Regions from separate parts of the Vibrio sp. Vb0667 genome, predicted to be linked through region 2. Evidence: riboswitches for the same ligand, from Rfam matches in the RefSeq annotation. Region 2 holds a riboswitch; each other region holds the start of a gene.
What was found. Region 2 has a riboswitch for thiamine pyrophosphate ahead of thiC (phosphomethylpyrimidine synthase ThiC). Riboswitches for the same ligand answer to the same signal wherever they lie in the genome.
Positions count from the first base shown of each region.

Region 1: it holds a riboswitch for thiamine pyrophosphate, as region 2 does, so the genes downstream of both, thiD (bifunctional hydroxymethylpyrimidine kinase/phosphomethylpyrimidine kinase) here and thiC (phosphomethylpyrimidine synthase ThiC) in region 2, are expected to answer to the same signal.
Region 3: it holds a riboswitch for thiamine pyrophosphate, as region 2 does, so the genes downstream of both, thiB (thiamine ABC transporter substrate binding subunit) here and thiC (phosphomethylpyrimidine synthase ThiC) in region 2, are expected to answer to the same signal.

Region 1 covers NZ_JAWPOL010000040.1:1,694-8,740, reverse strand. The annotation lists gene tenA (thiaminase II) at 1-174, opposite strand, end outside; gene R8269_RS21480 (ABC transporter substrate-binding protein) at 229-1,179, opposite strand; partial or broken gene R8269_RS21475 (ABC transporter permease) at 1,227-1,952, opposite strand; gene R8269_RS21470 (ABC transporter ATP-binding protein) at 2,020-2,775, opposite strand; gene thiD (bifunctional hydroxymethylpyrimidine kinase/phosphomethylpyrimidine kinase) at 2,765-3,622, opposite strand; TPP riboswitch at 3,720-3,827, opposite strand; gene R8269_RS21460 (TldD/PmbA family protein) at 4,139-5,524, shown strand; gene R8269_RS21455 (TldD/PmbA family protein) at 5,524-6,867, shown strand; gene trmY (tRNA (pseudouridine(54)-N(1))-methyltransferase TrmY) at 6,945-7,047, opposite strand, start outside.
Region 2 covers NZ_JAWPOL010000036.1:30,642-37,688, reverse strand. The annotation lists gene R8269_RS20960 (multicopper oxidase family protein) at 1-1,087, shown strand, start outside; gene crcB (fluoride efflux transporter CrcB) at 1,211-1,594, shown strand; TPP riboswitch at 1,655-1,753, shown strand; gene thiC (phosphomethylpyrimidine synthase ThiC) at 1,917-3,857, shown strand; gene R8269_RS20945 (thiamine phosphate synthase) at 3,857-5,272, shown strand; gene R8269_RS20940 (HesA/MoeB/ThiF family protein) at 5,259-6,032, shown strand; gene thiS (sulfur carrier protein ThiS) at 6,071-6,325, shown strand; gene R8269_RS20930 (thiazole synthase) at 6,331-7,047, shown strand, end outside.
Region 3 covers NZ_JAWPOL010000008.1:29,141-36,187, forward strand. The annotation lists gene thiQ (thiamine ABC transporter ATP-binding protein) at 1-134, opposite strand, end outside; gene thiP (thiamine/thiamine pyrophosphate ABC transporter permease ThiP) at 134-1,720, opposite strand; gene thiB (thiamine ABC transporter substrate binding subunit) at 1,762-2,754, opposite strand; TPP riboswitch at 2,827-2,963, opposite strand; gene R8269_RS10540 (flavin prenyltransferase UbiX) at 3,001-3,639, opposite strand; gene mpl (UDP-N-acetylmuramate:L-alanyl-gamma-D-glutamyl-meso-diaminopimelate ligase) at 3,645-5,003, opposite strand; gene fbp (class 1 fructose-bisphosphatase) at 5,316-6,332, shown strand; gene ppa (inorganic diphosphatase) at 6,460-6,990, shown strand.

The DNA.
Region 1 (7,047 bases), on a different contig from region 2:
GATCGCTAATGCGTAAGCTCGTGCGTACTGTTTTAGGAAAAGAAAATCCTGTTTTAGGTAATGTAGAAAACAAGGCTGAGCCAGAGTGCCTTGCGCCAATTGCTGCACGAAAGCATGCTCAGTGTATTCTTGCCAATCTTGGTGGCAAGCGTCGATCAAATCTTGGTATTTCATTATGGGTACCTCGTTATCAAAAGACCCTAGGCTTAGATCCTAAGGCCAGTAGAATTAGTCAAAGCTCGGTACGTAATCTTTCGCTTTTGGCAGTGTTTCGATGATGTTTTGTGAATACATGAACTCGGCATAATCATCGTAGCGTTTCAGATCTACTGCAGATGGACGAAGAGCGAAACGAGTTAGTGTGTCATTCCAAGCGCGCTGGTTAAGCTCGTTGTTGAGGGTGTCTGGTGAATAAGCCACAAACTCTTTCCAAGATTCTTTTGGATGGTTAACGATGTAAGTGGTCGCTTGCTCCAGTGCTTTGTTGAATGCCTTGATGGCTTCTTTGTCGTAGGTTTTTGCATTGGCTACGAAGACTAACTCGTCATACGCTGGCACGCCGTGTTCTTCAGGGAAGAAGGCTTTAGCTTTATAACCTTCTAGTGCAAGTTGGTTGGTTTCGAAGTTACGTAGACCACCCCAAATCGCATCCACCTTGCCAGACGCAAGAGACGAAGATAGCGCCCAACCTACGTTGATGATTTGTACGTCAGAAAACTTCACATTCTCTTGAGCTAACATAGTGCCGATTGTTGCTTCTTCGTTGCCTGCGATCGCAATACCGATCTTCTTACCTTTTAAGTCGCCAAGGTTTTCATTCTTACCGTTGTCCAACACCATCAGCGTGTTGAGTGGCGTAGCAATCAAAGTCGCAGAGCGGATTAATGGCAAACCCGCCGCGACATCGATAGTTAGGCTTGGCTGGTAAGAAATCGCCATGTCGACCTTGCCAGCAGCGACCAACTTAGGTGGCGTACTTGGATCTGCAGGCTCTTGAATGTTGACCTTCAAACCTTGTTCTTTGAAGTAACCGCGCTCTTTGGCAATCACGATAGGACCATGGTTTGGATTGACGAACCAATCCAACATCAGTGTCATCTCTTTTTCAGCTGCAAGCACGTTGGTTGATACCACTGAAGCGAGTAGAGCAGCAGCGCTCACAAGTTTGTTTTTATTCACGGGGTTCTTCCTTTTCTTTCCCAATTTTCTTTGGTTATTTTCTGTAATTACTTGCTTTCCCAAGGGATGGCTTTTTTCAATAATTTATCGGTGATGAAGTAGAGTGAGATAGACAGCACGGCGAGGATAAACAGCGCCGCAAACATCTCGTCAATGATCATGCGAGCGTTAGCTTGGAGCATCAGATAACCCAAGCCTTCACTTGAACCTACCCACTCACCGACCACTGCTCCAATTGGCGCAATAACGACGGCAACACGAATACCTGAAGCTAACGTTGGTAGCGCGGCTGGCAATTGAATATGACGAAGTAGCTGCCATTTCGACGCGCCCATGGTCTTGGCAAGATCGAGGTAACCTGTTGGTGTATTGCGTAAGCCGTCATAGCAACATGTCGTGACGGGGAAAAAGATGATGATCGCTGCCATGACGACTTTCGATGCAATACCGTAACCCAGCCAAAGCATGAGCACTGGCGCGATGGCGAACACAGGGATCGCTTGGCTAGCAATCAGAATAGGCAGTAACCAACGCTTCAGCGGCTCAAACATCAGCATTTGCAATGCGAACAGCAAACCCATCGATAATCCAAGCGCCAAGCCAAGTAAGATCTCTTGCGCAGTAACCCAAGTATGTTTGAGCAGGATATCGTAACGAGTGACCAATCTATCCAGCACTTCAATTGGTGAAGGTAAGATGAAGCCTGGCATGTCGAATACCACCACAACCAACTGCCACAATCCCAAGATCACCGCAGTGCTGATTACCAAGCGCAGAGCTTGATGGGTCACGCGTTCTTTTTTACCAATACGTGCCGAAACGGAGTTGTACTGAGTCATATCACTCATAGTCTTTCTCCAATTGATCCAAAATCGCTTGTTGAAGCGCGGCGCACTCTCCATCGAGAACTCGTGGTGGCTTGGAATCCGGAACAACCAAGTGCTGAGCTTGCGCAGGCGTACCTTGCAGTACATAGAGTTGGTGAGCTAATCGCACCGCTTCTTGTGGGTCGTGGGTAATAAGAACAACGGTCTTATCTTTCAGTAATTCGGCAGACAAGGTCTGCAACTTATGGCGAGTAACCGCGTCCAACGCAGAGAAAGGCTCATCCATCAGAACCAGAGGCTTGTCTTGCATCAGAGTGCGAGCAAGGGCAACACGTTGTCTCATGCCGCCAGAGAGCTGAGTTGGCTTAGCATCCGCGTAATCGGCGAGTTTTACTTGGTTTAGTAAAGCCAGTGCACGTTGTCTATTTTGCTCTGGTGCTTGCTCTTGAGAAAATCGAGAACTGAGGCAGACGTTGTCTAACACATTCAACCACGGTAGCAATAAATCCTGCTGAGCCATGTAAGCGATACGGTCATGCAGTGCAGCGCCATCCGTTGTGATGAGTTCGCCATGCCAGTCAACTTGGTCATCCAGTAGGCCAGCTAAGTAACGCAATATTGTGGTTTTCCCGCAGCCACTTCGTCCGAGTAATACCGTCCATTTACCGACGGGAATGGTCATGTTCATTCCTGCTAAAGTCGGTGTTTGGCTATCTTTGTATCGCAGGCTAGCATCGGAAAGCTGAATGCCAATCGCGTTAGCGAACATAAGTATGACCCGCAAAAAAGTGGTTCACAGGGCCGTGACCTTTACCGACATCCAGTTCATCAGCGTGCGCGATAGCTTGGCTGATGTACTGCTTACCAAGGTGCACCGCTTTGTGCAGATTGTTGCCTTGGCCAAGATAAGACGCAATGGCGGAAGAAAGTGTACAGCCTGTGCCATGAGTGTTTTTGGTTGGAAATCGCTTGGCGCTAATTAACTCGGCACTGTCTTGCATGATAAGCAGATCGTTGCTGTTTTCATTTTCTTCAAGGTGACCTCCTTTGAGCAGAATAGCTTTGGCTCCAAGCGCACGAAGGTCGGTAATCATATCGTTCATTTCAGATTCTGATTGAGGCATTGGCTTACCCGTCAATGCTGCGCCTTCGGGTAGGTTAGGGGTAATGATGTCTGCGAGCGGAATCAATTCTTCTTTTAAAGTGCTGATTGCCGACTGTTCCAGTAATAGATCGCCGCTGGTGGCCACCATCACAGGGTCAATCACGAGGTGTTTTGGCTGGTATTGTTTAATTTTGTCTGCAACGACTTTGATGATGTTGGAATCTGCCAGCATGCCCACTTTGACTGCAACGATGTTGAGGTCGGTAAATACTGCATCAAGTTGGCTCTCTACATGGTCGAGAGGAATGGGGAAAATCGCAGAAACGCCTTGGGTATTTTGCGAAGTAATCGCCGTGATTACCGAGCAAGCAAAACTGCCGGTTGCGGACATCGCTTTGATGTCGGCTTGAATACCTGCACCGCCACCACTGTCTGAGCCCGCGATGGTCAATACGATAGGGGTAGGCAAGGCTGGCGTGTGATGTGAATGAGGTTGTGATTGCTGCGTCATGGTCGCTCCTACTACAAGACGTATAGGAACTGACTTTGACCGTTGCAGATAGATCGATTTTTCGATCGCTATCGCTTACCTAAGAGGGGCGACGAAAGGCAAAGTGTGCATAGTTCCCTACGTCAGTGCTAACTGAATCAGGTTCAACGGGTCTCGAATTTCGATCTCAGCCAACACTTGTCGTGTGGCCCCCCGACTATTTCGTTCGGATGATAGCAGGACCATTGCGGAAGGGATACGTTTTTTGAGCGTAATTATAATGAGTATTCAATTATGCGAGGTGAGTGATAAAGTAAGCACCTAAATGGTTTGCTGGGTGGAATTTACTAGTGCAACGCTCTGGTGAATGAGCAGAACCTGGAATATTTAATAAATAATCGTGGTCTCGTTAAGCAAGGATTAGCACAAAACAAGGTTAAAAAACTGTTAAAATTTAACGTGTTGCCAATTTAACTTTGTTGAACTTTTTCACAGTTAATTAGGAAGGCTAAGACGATCATCGAGCAAGGAGACTTCATGCTTAATTCTGTAACAGCGAAGTCAGTGATCGATCATGCACTCTTTTTGGGGGCTGATTTCGCTGAACTATTCGTTGAACATCACCAAACCAACACTGTCCAGATCGCATCTGGTGAAGTGGATAAGGTTAACTCGGGTATCGATTTTGGTATCGGTATTCGTCTTTTTTTCGGTCATAAGGTGCTTTACGGTTACACCAACAGCACAGATGAAGCCGAACTAAAGCGCGTAACCTCGCTGCTTGCTGCAAAAGACAAGCGTGAGCAAATCGCGTCAGCGGGTTCTTTGAATTTGAACCGCTACCCAATCCAACATGGTTGCCGCATGTCGCTAAGTAAGGATGCTAACCTAGATTCAAAAATCGCGTTTCTATTGAAAGTTGACCAAGCCGCACGTGCTGAGAGTGAGCATATCAGCCAGTTTATTGGCAGCGTTCTTCAGCGCGAGCAACAAGTGTCTATCTTCAACTCAGAAGGTCTACACGTTGACGATACTCGCCACTACATTCGTGTTGCTGGTAACACTGTCGCGCAAAAAGGTAATGAGCAGTCTTCTGGTATGGAAGGTCCTGGCGCTCTTGCTGGTTGGGAATTCAGTGAACAGCTTGATGCCAAAGAGCTAGGTCAAACTATCGCGCAGCAAGCGTTAGTAAAACTTGGCGCGGATGCTTGTCCATCGGGTGAAATGCCGGTGGTGATTGGTAACGGCTTTGGCGGCGTTATCTTCCATGAAGCATGTGGTCACTTGCTAGAAACCACTTCAGTTGCGAAGAAAGCATCAGTCTTCCACGACAAGATGGGCGAAATGGTTGCTCACACCGCAGTGAATGCAGTCGATGATGGCACCATGACCAACGAATGGGGCTCGATTCACATTGATGATGAAGGTATGAAGACTCAGCGCACTCAACTGATCAAAGACGGTAAGCTAACCAGCTTCATGGTCGATAAAATGGGTGGCATGAAGACAGGTTATGAGCCTACGGGTTCTGGTCGTCGTCAAAACTACAAGTTCGCACCAACCTCGCGCATGCGTAACACCTTTATCGAAGAGGGCGAGCATTCACTTAATGACATGCTGGCAGGCATCGAACGTGGTATCTATGCGAAGAAGATGGGCGGTGGCTCTGTTCAACCGGGTACGGGGGAGTTTAACTTTGCTGTTCGTGAAGCCTACCTCATTGAAAATGGCAAAATCACCAAGCCTCTGAAAACAGCAACGCTGATCAGCACGGGTCCAAAAGTGTTGAAAGAAATCAGCATGGTCGGCAAAGACATGGCGCTTGCGCCGGGCATGTGTGGTTCCGTGAGTGGTTCAGTACCAACAACTGTCGGTCAGCCAACGCTGAAAGTAGATAACATTCTGGTAGGAGGCGGTAACTAATGAGCCAAGAACAACAACTTCTTAATGCGGTTGATTACGTCCTATCAGAAGCAAAACGCCAAGGTGCAGAAGCGGACGTCATTGTAAACCGTAACAGTAGCTTTTCTTTGAAAGCGAACCAAGGAAAGCTGGATGAGTACAAAGTAAGCTCAAGCCAAGTTCTGGGTGTTCGTGTTGTGAAAGATGCGCGTGTTGCAACAAGCTATTCTGAGTCGTTAGAGCAACCAAGCTTGGATTTGATGCTGACCAACGCACTGCAAAGCGCTCGCTTTTCCAAGCAAGATGAACATCAGACGATTAGTTGCGTGAACAGTCAAATCGCGACTGATGTTGCTGAGATTGCGCAAGAAGATACAACTTCTGTTGACGAAAAAATCGAACTGTCTCTCGCTCTTGAGCAAGGCGTAGTGGCTCTGCCTCACGCCTCTAGCGCACCTTACAATGGTTACAGCGATGGCGAAACACAACTGATCATTGCCAATACTCAAGGCACATTGTGTCAACACTTCGAGCGCTCGTTCACTTGTTACGCGTATACCTTGTTTGAAAAAGACGGCAAACAGTCAATGGCGGGTAGAATGTCACTGGGTCGCCGTTTTGATGAGTTGAATCCAGCTTACTGTATCGAGGGTGGCTACAACCTTGCTCGCGATCTTCTTGAAGGCGCACCGGTTGCGACGGGTAACTACCCTGCTATCTTCCACATCAATGCGCTAGCAAGTTTATTCGGTGCTTTCGGCAGTGCTTTCTCTGGCGTAAGCGCGATGAAAGGCATTACGCCACTGGGTGACAAGCTTGGTCAACGTGTTGCGAGTGATTTAATTACCTTTACTGATACGGCTTACATGCCAAATGGTATGGCAATCGCAAGTTTTGATAGTGAAGGCTTTGCTACTCAAGACAATGTGATGATTGCTAATGGTGAGTTGAAAACCTTGCTACACAACAGCCAGACCGCAAGTTACTTGGGCGCAGTCTCGACAGCAAGTGCTGCTCGTGGTGCAAAATCGAGCCTAGACGTATCAGCAAATCACAAAGTGATTGCGACAGGTAACAGCAGTGCGTCAGAAGTAAAAGCGGGTGAGTACCTAGAGTTAGTCGAACTTCAAGGTGTCCATTCTGGGGCGGATGCAGTGAGTGGTGATTTCTCATTTGGTGCGAGTGGCTTCTTGTGCCGTGATGGTGAGCGCGTTCAACCAGTGCGTGGTATCACTGTAGCGGGTAACTTCTACAAGATGCTGCAAGAAGTTGAGGCAGTGGGTGATACTCAGCTAATTAACGATAGCCGAACTTTCTTCTCGCCAGACGTTCGTTTTGCTCGTTTGAGCATTGGTGGTAAGTAAACTTAGCATTACTATAGAAACAAAAAGAGGACTCAATGGAGTCCTCTTTCTTTTATCGAATGATTAACTCGCGAGAATTAAAATTCGCGAATGTCCAACTCATTGTGGATCAATACCACACACTGAGAAGCGAAAAGCATCTTAGGACCTAAGCTGATTTTCTCTGTGCCAAGGCGCTTC
Region 2 (7,047 bases):
TATTGAAATGGATGGTGTCCCTTTCTTGAGCCAGCAGCCTATCATGCCAGGTGAAACATTCGTTTATGAATTTACACCACCAGATGCGGGCACATTTTGGTATCACCCACATATGAATAGTGTGAAGCAGCTTGGTATGGGCTTAGTCGGGCTAATTGTCGTTGAAGAGGCAGAGCCGGTTCAGTTTGATGAAGAGCATGAAGTCGTTCTAAAGCATTGGCATTTAGACAAACAAGGTCAGTGGAAGAACCTTATGGTACCGCGCTTGAGCGCTCGTATGGGGACTCCCGGAGAGTGGAGTAGCGTCAATGGTGTGCATGAACCTGTTTATGCGCTGAAGCAGAATGCTACCACGCGATTAAGAATTGCTAATGTCGATAATACCATTACTTACCCGATCGCTATTGAAGGTGCAGAGGCTTGGGTTATTGCTATTGATGGTAATCCTGTTAAAGCGCCTTATAAGCTCACTCAGCACAAAATTGGTCCAGGAATGAGGTTGGATGTCGGATTGATTGCTCCGAAGGCTGGAACACGTGTTTATGTGCGTCAAATGAAAGGACGCTTCCCATTCCCTTTGTGCGAGTTTGACGTTGTTGAGTCTGACTTGCCGAGCAACCAGAAACTGCCTTTGTTACCTCTCAACCCTGTGCCAGCTCTCGATTTGAAAAATGCAGAGCAAATCGATTATGTGTTTGAGTGGGAGGGGGCGATCACTCCTGCTGATAAATCGGGCAAAGCGATACCTAAGTTCTGGCTGATGAACAAACGGGCTTGGGAGGGAATGAGCAAAGATAATATTCCAGCGCCGCTTTCAACATTGGAGATGGGAAAAACCTATATCTTCAACCTAAAGAACGTCACCCAATATCATCATCCTATTCATCTTCATGGACACACATTTACGGTTCTTGAGTTAGATGGCAAAAAACTCGACGAACCGTTTCATACCGATACGGTCTTACTTGGAAAAAGCGGCAGTGCGAAAGCGGCATTTGTTGCAGATAACCCAGGGCGTTGGATGTACCATTGTCATGTAATTGAACACATGAAGACGGGTTTGATGGGTTACATCGAAGTAAAGTGACTCCTGTAACTTTTAAAATCTTGATAAGTTTTAAGCGCTATACTTTGCTGAATTCTAAGATTGTATAATCACTATTGCCGTAAATTTGATTACAATGTCGCCATTAACTTTTCTGGGGGAATTATGGGACAACTATCCGTTTTGGGTTTTATTGCATTGGGTGGTGCATTTGGTGCATGTTCTCGTTACTTAATTTCTGAACTTTGTGTCATTTTATTGGGGCGTGGTTTTCCATATGGTACGTTAACCGTTAACGTTGTTGGCTCATTTATGATGGGCTTATTGATAGCAGCTTTCGATAATGAACTTTTGGCAACGGAACCTTGGCGACAAGTGATTGGCTTGGGTTTTTTAGGGGCACTAACGACGTTTTCCACCTTCTCGATGGATAATGTGTTGCTTATGCAGCAGGGCGCTTTCTTTAAGATGGGGTTGAACGTATTGTTGAATGTCGTGTTAAGTATTTCAGCTGCGTGGATAGGCTTTCAATTATTGATGCGCAGCTAGCAAAGTAGTTAAAAATTGAACAGGTCGGCTTGGTTTCACCAAGCCGTTTTTATATACTGACATCACTTGTCGGAGTGCCATAAGGCTGAGACCGTTAATTCGGGATCCGTTGAACCTGATCAGATTAGAATCTGCGAAGGGAACAAGAGAAGATATTCACACCGGAGTTCTTTCTGGTTGATCTATCAAAAGTCGAATGTTGTTACAGGCAAATATCGTAAGCTTTAACTAGCCTTAATTTGACTCCTCTTGTCGCATCTATCCGCCAAGCATTTTTATCCAATTACTTTTTATCTAGTATAACAAAGCAAGGAAAAATGCTATGTCGAGTCGCAAACAAGCGAGACTGGAAGCAAAACAGTTCATTGATACACTCTCGGTACAACCGTACCCCAATTCAAGCAAAGTCTACGTAGAAGGCTCACGTCCAGATATTCGTGTGCCAATGCGTGAAATATCACTCGCTGATAGCCTTATTGGAGGCACAAAAGAAGCGCCTATTTTCGAGCCTAATGAGCCAGTACGCGTTTACGATACCTCGGGTGTATACACAGATCCAGAGCACACCATAGACCTCTATAGCGGCTTACCTAAGCTGAGAGAAGGGTGGATTGAAGAGCGTGCCGATACTGAGCTACTTGATGAAGTAAGCTCGGTGTACACCAAAGAACGCTTAGAAGACGAAACACTAGACGATCTTCGTTACGGTAATCTACCACGTATTCGACGTGCCAAAGATGGCCATTGTGTGACCCAATTGCACTATGCTCGCAAAGGTATTATTACCCCAGAAATGGAATATATCGCGCTGCGTGAAAACATGGGGCGTGCCAAGTATCGCGATGAAGTGCTGAATCAACAGCATCCGGGTCAAAGCTTTGGTGCGAACCTACCAAAGGACATTACTGCAGAGTTTGTGCGTAAAGAAGTCGCCGAAGGTCGCGCTATTATCCCTTCTAATATCAACCACCCAGAATCCGAACCAATGATCATTGGGCGTAACTTTTTGGTCAAAGTGAACGCCAACATCGGTAACTCATCGGTCACTTCTTCGATTGAAGAAGAAGTAGAGAAACTAGTTTGGGCGACACGTTGGGGTGGAGATACCGTTATGGATCTCTCTACTGGACGTAACATCCACGAAACTCGCGAGTGGATTCTACGTAACAGTCCGGTTCCGATCGGTACCGTACCAATGTATCAAGCGCTTGAGAAAGTGAATGGTGTTGCGGAAAACCTTAACTGGGAAGTGATGCGCGATACCCTGATTGAGCAAGCAGAGCAGGGCGTTGACTACTTTACTATCCATGCCGGTTTACTACTTCGTTATGTGCCAATGACTGCAAAACGCGTTACTGGCATCGTCTCTCGTGGTGGTTCTATCATCGCGAAATGGTGTTTAGCGCACCACCAAGAAAGCTTCTTATACACCCATTTCCGAGAGATCTGTGAAATCTGTGCTAAGTACGATGTCGCACTATCTCTTGGTGATGGTCTGCGTCCTGGCTCGGTTGCTGATGCTAACGATGAAGCGCAATTTGCAGAGCTTCGTACTCTTGGCGAATTGACCAAGGTTGCGTGGGAATACGACGTACAGGTGATTATTGAAGGCCCTGGTCATGTTCCAATGCATATGATCAAAGAGAACATGGAAGAACAGTTAGAGCACTGCCATGAAGCTCCTTTCTATACCCTTGGCCCATTGACGACAGACGTTGCTCCAGGTTACGACCATATTACTTCAGGTATTGGCGCTGCCATGATTGGCTGGTATGGCTGTGCGATGCTTTGCTACGTCACTCCTAAAGAGCACCTTGGCTTACCAAACAAAGAAGATGTGAAAGTAGGCATGATCACTTATAAGCTTGCTGCGCACGCCGCGGATTTGGCGAAGGGACATCCTGGTGCACAAGTTCGTGATAACGCGCTTTCTAAAGCTCGCTTCGAGTTCCGCTGGGAAGACCAATTCAACTTGTCACTCGATCCAGATACCGCGCGCGCTTTCCATGACGAAACCTTGCCTCAAGAGTCTGGAAAAGTTGCTCACTTCTGTTCGATGTGCGGGCCAAAGTTCTGCTCGATGAAGATCTCGCAAGAGGTTCGAGAATATGCGAAAGACACAGAGCAAGTTGCTGCGGACCAAGCTATCTCAATCAAAATGCTGGATGACCCTCTTGAGGGTATGCGTCAGAAATCGCAAGAATTTAGAGAGTCAGGTTCTGAGCTATACCACCCAGCAGCACATGCCGAGGTAAGTGACTAATGAGCAAAATCCTTATTCCGTCATCGTTGATTGAACTGACAGGTTTAGTTCAGCAATGTTTGTTGTTGGCGAAAGAACAGGGTTTTAGCATCGAAGACATTGAGTTGGGTGTGAGTCCAACTCAATCTATTCAGCTTGTTCGCGGCCAACAGACCACACACATAACGACTGATCTCATTGATGATTATGACTCTGAGCATGAGAGTTCATTTGTGCTCTATTACCGTTCTGCTTTGTCGGTAGAAGCGTGTGCTAAGCAACCGTCGAAAGCGATTTATATTGGTATTGCTGATACTCAGGTATCCAATGAAAAGGAGAAAGTGCTTCAGCTTGATATCTGGCGTCACCCAATTAACAACGAAGTGAGAGCGCTTTCCGTTAAGTCCAAATTCAACGCAATGTTCGATCCTGAACATCACCTTGCTTGGATAGTAACGCTGACAGTACTCGATTTTCCTATCGAAGATGCGTTAACACTTGCTCGAGGAATCCTAACTCAACAAGCGAATGTTTCACGTGAAACACTGTTGAATGACAACCTTGATGAGGGACGATCTACTCAGTGGGCTGACCAATTTGATGATTTCCCCACACCTGTACTGGAGGATAACCGACTCGATATTCAAGTTGGTTGGTCTGCACAAGGTGAGAGCGTTAGCTTTCCAACTCTAACTAAGCAAAGTCTAGGGCTCTATCCAGTCGTTGATGATGTTGCTTGGATTGAGCGTCTACTGCCACTAGGCATCAACACTATTCAACTGCGAATAAAGAACCCACAACAAGCCGATTTAGAACAACAGATCATTCGAGCAATTGAGCTAGGTCGTCAGTATCAAGCACAAGTGTTTATAAATGACTACTGGCAGTTGGCAATCAAGCATGGCGCTTATGGCGTTCACCTGGGACAAGAAGACATAGAAGAATCGAATTTGGCTCAGCTAACTAAAGCCGGCATTCGTCTTGGTCTTTCTACTCATGGTTATTATGAGCTACTGCGCATCGTACAAATTCATCCTAGTTACATCGCGCTAGGGCATATTTTTCCAACCACCACTAAACAGATGCCATCGAAACCACAAGGTTTGGTGCGCTTGGCTCTGTATCAAAAGCTGATTGATAGCATTCCTTATACAAACACAGAGTCGGTTTTCCGTCCTGCAAAAGACAAAGCAGGTAGTGACTATGTGCTTGGCTTTCCGACGGTCGCGATTGGTGGCATTGACCAATCTAATGCAGACCAAGTTTGGCAAACAGGTGTTTCTAGTTTGGCAGTTGTGCGAGCGATTACGTTGGCAGAATCACCTCAGTCGGTCATCGAGTTCTTCGTACAACTGATGAAGGAAAGACAGCTAACGTTTACTGATCAGAATAGTAAATTGGTGGATACCAAGAGAGGCGAGCATGCTGACGGATAAGCAGTTCCTTCGCTATCAACGTCAAGTCGCTCTGCCAGAAATTGCCGAAGTTGGGCAAGAGCGGTTGAGTAAATCGAATGTGCTGATCATCGGTTGTGGTGGGTTAGGAAGTGCTGCGAGTTTGTACTTGGCATCAGCGGGTGTTGGTAAATTGGTTGTTGTTGATGACGATGAAGTTGATAGCAGTAACCTACAACGTCAGATCATTTATCGTGAACAAGACCTCCAAGTTGCGAAAACAAAAGCGACTGTAAAGCAACTCACTGAACTTAATTCTATGGTCCAAGTTCGTGCTCTCAATAAGCGATTAGACAAAGCACAGCTGCAGCTTGAAGTGATGCTAGCAGATGTGGTGCTCGACTGCACCGATAACATGCCAACGCGTCAGCTCATTAACCAAGTTTGTTTCGAGCAAAATACGCCACTTATCTCAGCGGCGGCAATTGGTTGGCAAGGACAATTTGCTGTCTTTGATTACCAAATACCAAGTGAACAAGAAGCGCAGAGTAAAGCCTGTTACCGCTGTTTGTATCCGTTCGACGAATTACCGCAAACGCAAAAGTGTAGTGAGAGTGGTGTCGTTGGTCCGGTGGTGGGCACACTTGGTAACTACCAAGCGATAGCGGCAATTCAAAAACTGGCGACGGGAAAGTTTCATGTCGAGACTGCCAAGTTGCATCTGTTTGATGGGTTGAAACTGCAATGGCAAACCATGGCGATAAGCAAAGACAAACAGTGCCAAGTGTGTGCTCAGATTTAGCTTACGAGTAATTGGCAGAATTAAGAGAGTTGGAAGCAATGACGTTATCAGAACAACAAACAATACAAATGACCGCTGCTGACTTAGATGTGATCACTATTGTCATCAATGACCAGTCACATCAAGTTGCCAGTGAGTCAAATCTACAGCAAATCATTAGTCAATTTGCGCTGCCTGAAATGGGCTGTGTTTTTGCAATTAATAACAATGTTGTGCCGCGCAGTGAGTGGGCTAGCACAGTTCTTTCACAGGGAGATAGCATCTCTTTGTTTCAAGCGATCGCAGGGGGTTAAAGTCGATGCTTAAAATTGGTGATAAACAATTCGAATCAAGACTGTTCACGGGAACAGGGAAGTTTGCCAACAGCCGATTAATGGCAGAAGCGATTCAAGTGTCGGGATCTCAACTTGCGACCATGGCGTTGAAGCGTGTCGATGTGAACGACCGACAAGACGATATTTTGCTTCCGTTAGTACAAGCGGGTGTGAACTTATTGCCGAACACCTCGGGTGCAAAGAATGCTAAAGATGCAGTGTTTGCCGCGCAACTGGCGCGAGAAGCGTTGGGCACTAACTGGTTAAAACTAGAAATTCATCCAGACCCGAAGTACTTGATGCCTGATCCAATTGAGACACTTGCTGCCGCTGAGCAACTGGTTCGTGAAGGCTTCATTATCCTTCCTTACTGTCATGCTGACCCGGTTCTGTGTAAACGATTGGAAGAAGTGGGTTGTGCAGCGGTCATGCCATTAGGTGCGCCGATCGGTTCTAACAAAGGGATAGTTTCTCACGACTTCCTAGAGATCATTATCGACCAAGCTAATGTTCCTGTGGTTGTGGATGCGGGTATCGGTGCTCCTTCACATGCTGCGCGTGCGATGGAAATGGGCGCGGATGCCGTGCTCGTCAATACTGCGATTGCAGCTTCGAGCGATCCCGTTGCGATGGCGAAGGCATTTAAGTTGGCGGTAGAGTCGGGGCGTATGGCTTATGAAGCCGGACTTGCTGGTAAGGTT
Region 3 (7,047 bases), on a different contig from region 2:
ACCAACGCCAGCAAGGTTGACTTCCCTGCCCCACTTGGTCCCATCAGCGACACAATCTGTCCTTGCTCAATCGTTAAGTCAAAACGAAACAGTTCACGTTGGTAGGTGTACTGCACATCATCCAACACTAACATTACGCTCTCTCCTTCGTTTTCAATACTTTCTCAATCAAGGCAAAACAGCCCACACTCAACAACAATAGGGTCACCGATACCACCGCAGCTGCGTCCATCTGATAGCTGCCAAGCAGCTGGAATAAATACAGAGGTAAAGTGCGGAACTCTTGTCCGCCAAACAACGCAATAGCACTTAAATCGCCAATCGCAAACATAAAGCTGATCGCAAACGCATGTGCAAACGGCTTGCGTAGCGCCTGCCACTCCACCACTTTAAACCGTTGCCAGCCACGCATGCCTAAGCTGGCACATACATACTGATACTGTTGTTCAATGTGCAGCATTGGCTGCGCTAGCGTTTTGATCACGTAAGGCAAAGCCATCAAACCGTTCACCAAAATCACGACAAAAAATGCCAAGCTAAAAACATCGGTAAATGCGCGCAGTAGTAAGAATAAACCGGTGCTAATCACCAGACCTGGAGTCACCAAAATAACGGTGCCGATTAACTCAATCTGATCGGCTCGCGTGTTTTTGTACTGCAACCGCCAACGGCGACTGGTCAATAGTATGGACACCCCTGCAGCGACCGCAAGCGCGCTAGCGACACAGGCGACTTTGAGGGAGTTCAATAGCGCAGACCAAAAACGCTCATCGGTTAATACTGTCCAAACTTGTTGGTTGATGCCACTCAGTAACACCATCAATAACGGCGGTATTACCAGTAAAAAGGCACCTATGATCCAAAAGCTATCCCAAGCTTTTGACCACCCATGATCCTTCGTTAAATATTGCTGTACCGATGTGCTTCCAGCACTGATAGAAACAGGCCTTGTTAACTTCTGCACTCCAATAGCAAGCAGTCCACATAACAGCATCTGCCACAGCGCCAATAACGCCCCAGCTTGTAAATCAAAATCAAACTTAATCGCTTGGTAAATGGCCAATTCAATGGTGGTGGATTTTGGCCCGCCCCCCAACGCCATTACAGTGGCAAAACTGGTAAAGCACAACATAAACACCAACCCACAAACGTGGGGAAGCTGCTGCCTTAAACGCGGCCATTCTACCCAACGAAACTTATCCCAATGGCTCATCCCAAGATGCGCGCAAAGCTTATGCTGCTCGGCAGGAATAGACTCCAAGGCTTGCAGAAGCAATCGTGCCGCGTAAGGTAAATTAAAGAACACATGGGCGAGTAAAATGCCGTTCAAACCGTAAATAGAGAATGGCAGTTTAGTGTCGAAACTTTGCAACCACTGCGCCAACAAACCACTGTTGCCATAAATCGCTAACAGCCCAAAAACACCAACCAAAACCGGCAAAACCAGTGTCGATGCAAACAGCTTAAGCAGTAATGATTTACCAATAAATTGGCGACGCGAAAGTGCGTGCGCTACTGGAATGGCAAAGCCAACACTGAGCAATGTGGAAAGAAACGCTTGGTAGAAACTGAACTTGGTGACATGTTGATAGTACGGGTCGCCCCATACCACAGACACATCAAGTGAAGGGGCTTGAACAATCAAAGCACCTAGGGCAGAAATAACAAAGGTCGCGATGATCATCGCGACCCCTAAACCTATTTTTGGAACAGAATTCAAAGGTAAAACCTATCTCATTCAGATGAGGGTGGAAACGTCAGCTAAAACGTCAATGCGCTTTGCCATTCGCGAATCCAAGACTTACGCATTTTTGCCACTTCATCAGCACTAAAGCTCAACGACTTGCTTGGAACACTCAAAGTTTCAAAACCTTTAGGTAACTCAACGTCAGTGACTGGGTACATCCAGTTACCCGTTGGCATCGCCGATTGGAACTCATCACTTAAAATGAAACTCATAAATTGATCAGCAAGTTCTGAATTTTTTGCCCCTTTCACTTTGGCGGCGACTTCAACTTGCATGTAGTGGCCTTCAGCAAAACTCGCCGTAGCAAACTTCGAATCGTTTTCCGCAATTAAGTGGTACGCAGGTGAAGTGGTGTAAGAAAGCACTAAATCGGACTCACCATTGAGGAACATAGAATACGCCTCAGACCAACCTTTCGTGACCGTTACGGTTTTGCTCGCTAGCTTCTGCCACGCTTGCGTCACATCGTCGCCATAAATAGATTTCATCCATAGCATTAAGCCTTGGCCCGGCGTTGAAGTCCGCGGATCTTGGTAAATCACTTTCAGATCGTCGCGCGTTTCCACCAGCTCTTTCATGCTTTTCGGCGGATTAGCCAGTTTCTCTTTGTTGTACACAAACGCGAAGTAGCCGTAATCGTACGGTACAAACGTCGTGTCACTCCAACCGTTTGGTAACACTGTGTTAGCCGTATCCACATTGTGCTCGGCAAGCAGACCGGTTTTCTTCGCTTCTGCCATCAGATTGTTATCCAAACCTAACACGATGTCGGCTTTGCTATTACCGCCTTCAAGACGAAGACGATTCAGGATCGACACACCATCGTCTAATGCCACGAAGTTAACGTCACAGCCACATTTTGCTTCAAAAGCTTGCTCGATTTTAGGACCCGGCCCCCAATCTGCGGCAAAAGAGTCGTAGGTATAGATGGTTAATGTGTTTTCAGCGGCAAACGCTGAAGTAGAGGTGATTGCAGCTAAGGCAATCAGATTTAGAGTGGTTTTCACTGCTCGCTCTCCATGAGTATTTCAGAGAAATAAGTTGAGCGGCACAGGGTTTGAGGCGGCTATTAAGGATTTCCAATATCCAGACTCAATTCCTACGCCAGCATTATCTGGTTCAGGTAATACGGGTCCCTAGTAAAGCACTTAGGTCTCAGCGCCCAAATGCATTGATTGACTCAATGCAAAATGGGTTTGCTCCCCGATGAGTTGGATGGATTGTAAAGGTATTTGAGTGGTTACACAATCAGCTCACGAGCGCTGGTCATAGCCCCAACGAGGCACCAAACCTTGCTCAATACCTAAGTGGTCGAGAATTCTCGCCACCATAAAATCCACTAAGTCTTCAATGCTCTTTGGCTGATGGTAGAAGCCCGGGGCCGCTGGCATGATGGTGACGCCCATTTGCGATAGCTTGTGCATGTTCTCCAGATGTAGCGTTGAAAATGGCGTTTCACGAACCACGAGCAACAGCTGCCCGCGCTCTTTCATTACCACATCAGCGGCCCGTTCGATCAAGTTGTCCGACATACCGTGTGCTATGGCTGCAACGCTTCCCGCAGAACATGGGCAAACCACCATTTGCTTTGGTGCAGCAGAACCAGACGCAACCGGCGAGAACCAATCATCTTTACCGCAAACGGTGATGTTATTTCGATTGCAGTTCAGGTGCTCTACCAATGCTTGCTGCGCCGCTTCTGGGCCACTTGGTAGCTTAAGATTATGCTCGGTTGCCATCACAACACGAGCCGCCGAAGAAATCAGAACGTAGACATGATAATCCGCCGCAACCAAGCATTCTAAAAGACGAAGGCCGTAGGGAGCACCAGAAGCACCCGTTAATGCCAACGTGATGGCTTTTTTATGAGAGGGTTGTGTTTTGTTTTGCATATCAATCAGGCTTTTTGTTTTAACTGCTCAAGAAGTTTTCCGTGAATACCACCAAAGCCACCGTTGCTCATGACTAGAATTTGGTCACCTGGTCGCGCACGTTCGACGATCTTGGCTACAAAGTTATCTATATCCGCATCGACAAACGCTGGCTGTGTGCATTGGTCGGCAATGTCTTGCACAGACCACTCGATATTATCTGGCTGGAACAAGAAGACTTCATCTGCACTGTGTAGTGACTCTGCAAGTGTGTTTTTGTGTACGCCACGCTTCATGGTGGCAGAACGCGGCTCTAACACTGCTAGGATGCGTTTTTCACCTACCTTGTTACGCAAACCACCGACAGTAAGTTCAATTGCCGTTGGGTGATGCGCAAAATCATCGTAAACCGTCACACCTTGTTCTTCACCTTTCAGCTCTAAACGGCGCTTGGTATTGATGAAACGCCCTAATACTTGGCAAGCAAGATCCGGAGTGACTCCAACATGTCGTGCAGCAGCGATTGCCATCAGCGCATTATCCACATTGTGGTCACCCACCAAATTCCATTCGACGGTACCAACCTTCTCGCCTTGCAACGCAACGTCAAATTTTGAGCCATCAAGCACTAATTTGTGCGCTTGCCAGTCACCATTCTCACCAGAGAACTGTTTTTCAGTCCAGCAGCCACGCTCTAATACATCCGCTAACGCCTGATCTTTTCTCGGCGCTAAGATCAATCCATTGCCCGGTACAGTTCGCACTAAATGATGGAATTGGCGCTTGATCGCTTCTAGATCATCGAAGATATCAGCATGATCAAACTCAAGATTGTTCATGATTAAAGTGCGAGGATGGTAATGCACAAACTTAGAACGCTTATCGAAAAAAGCACTGTCATATTCGTCCGCTTCAACGACAAAAAACATACTTTCACCCAAACGAGCAGACACTCCGAAGTTACCGAGTACCCCACCGACTAAGAAACCCGGTTGATAACCACAATCTTCAAGTATCCAAGCAAGCATGCTCGACGTGGTCGTTTTCCCATGTGTACCCGATACCGCCAATACCCAACGATCATGCAGCAAAAACTCGTTGAGCCACTGCGGGCCAGAGGTGTAACGCATGTTAGTGTTGAGCACATGCTCGACACAAGGGTTGCCACGGCTCATCGCATTACCAATCACCACAAGATCTGGTTGAGGGTCGAGTTGAGACGGGTCAAAGCCTTCAATAATTTCAATACCTTGAGACTCAAGCAGTGTGCTCATTGGCGGATAAACGTTGGCATCAGAACCAGTGACTTTATGTCCTAATTGGCGCGCTAGAATCGCTGCGCCGCCCATAAATGTGCCACAGATACCCAAGATATGAATGTGCATAAACTAAACCTTGTAATGCGTTTTTTAATGCTTTCATTATCGCGATTACCGCCTGAAAAGCGAGTGACTTTAGCCTTCTTCTTGCAGTCCCTTTCACAAATATGACAAGGTTGAACACAGACTGTACAACCTCTTGCTTACTGATGAATCCCTCAAACAAGTCTACAAATAAATTGAGATCTCAAACAGTTACTTCATTACCATTAAAAAGATCTGCGACTTAAACTTACATCCAGCGCAATCGTTTAACATTCATAAAGAGATGCTCACTTGCGCACTACCCCCAATAAAATGAAAATGTAAGGATTAACCATGTCAGGACTGCGCACCCTAGGCGAGTTCATTGTCGAAAAACAAGCGGATTTCCCCCACGCTAGCGGTGATCTATCATCCCTTTTAGCCTCCATTCGTTTAGCTGCAAAAATCGTTAACCGCGAAATCAACGCAGCGGGTCTCGGTGATATCACTGGTGCTGTAGGCACGGAAAATGTCCAAGGTGAAGATCAGCAAAAGCTCGATGTTTACGCGAACGATAAGTTCAAAGCCGCGCTTGAAGCTCGTGATCAAGTGTGTGGCGTTGCCAGTGAAGAAGAAGACGAAGCAGTTGCGTTCAATAAAGAACTCAACCAAAACGCCAAATATGTAGTACTGATGGACCCACTTGATGGTTCTTCTAACATCGATGTGAACGTCTCTGTTGGTACTATCTTCTCGATTTACCGTCGTGTTTCTCCAATCGGTACTCCACCAACTGAAGAAGACTTCCTACAACCTGGTCACAAGCAAGTGGCTGCGGGCTACGTGATTTACGGCTCCTCCACCATGTTGGTATACACAACTGGTAACGGCGTAAACGGCTTTACTTACGACCCATCTATCGGCAGCTTCTGTCTTTCTCATGAAAACATGATGATTCCTGATGATGGTAAGATCTACTCCATCAACGAAGGTAATTACATTCGTTTCCCTCAAGGGGTGAAGAAGTACATCAAGTACTGCCAAGAAAACGTGCCAGAAGACGGTCGCCCATACACTTCTCGCTACATTGGCTCGCTGGTTGCTGATTTCCACCGCAACCTACTGAAAGGTGGTATCTACCTTTACCCAAGCACACAAAGCCACCCACAAGGCAAGCTACGCCTGCTTTACGAATGTAACCCTATGGCATTCCTCATTGAGCAAGCTGGCGGCATTGCATCGGACGGCGTGAATCGCATAATGGACATCAAGCCTACTGAGTTGCACCAGCGTGTACCTTTCTTTGTGGGTTCGAAGAACATGGTTCGCAAAGTTGAAGAGTTCCTTGAACTGCACCGCGACGAAGAATAATTTCAGACCTTTGTCCAACGCGGCAGGTGTTTACCTGCCGCGTTTTTGTCGCTAAAGTGAAACGCGAATTTATCATCAGATGAAGCCGCTTTTGTGTGACTCATCGTTAATGAAAAGGAATATTCTAATGAGCTTAAACCATGTACCAGCAGGCAAGTCGCTGCCTGAAGATATCTATGTCGTTATCGAAATTCCTGCAAATGCAGATCCAATCAAGTACGAAGTAGATAAAGACTCTGGTGCTGTATTTGTCGACCGTTTCATGTCTGCACCAATGTTCTACCCATGCAACTATGGCTACGTGAACAATACCCTGTCGCTTGATGGCGATCCAGTCGACGTATTGGTACCAACACCATACCCACTCATGCCAGGTTCAGTCATTCGCTGCCGTCCTGTTGGCGTTTTGAAGATGACAGATGAATCGGGTGAAGATGCAAAAGTGTTTGCGGTTCCCCACTCAAAAATCTCGAAAGAGTACGAGCACATCCAAGATGTGGACGATATCCCAGAACTACTGAAAGCGCAGATCACGCAATTCTTTGAGCGTTACAAAGAGCTTGAAGCAGGCAAATGGGTGAAAGTGGATGGGTGGGCAGATGTTGCTGCCGCTAAAGCTGAGATCCTAGAATCTTACGAGCGAGCTCAGAAAAAATAAGCATCACTGCTGATACAAAATTAAAAAGAGCTGCTCTAGGGCAGCTCTTTTGCTTTC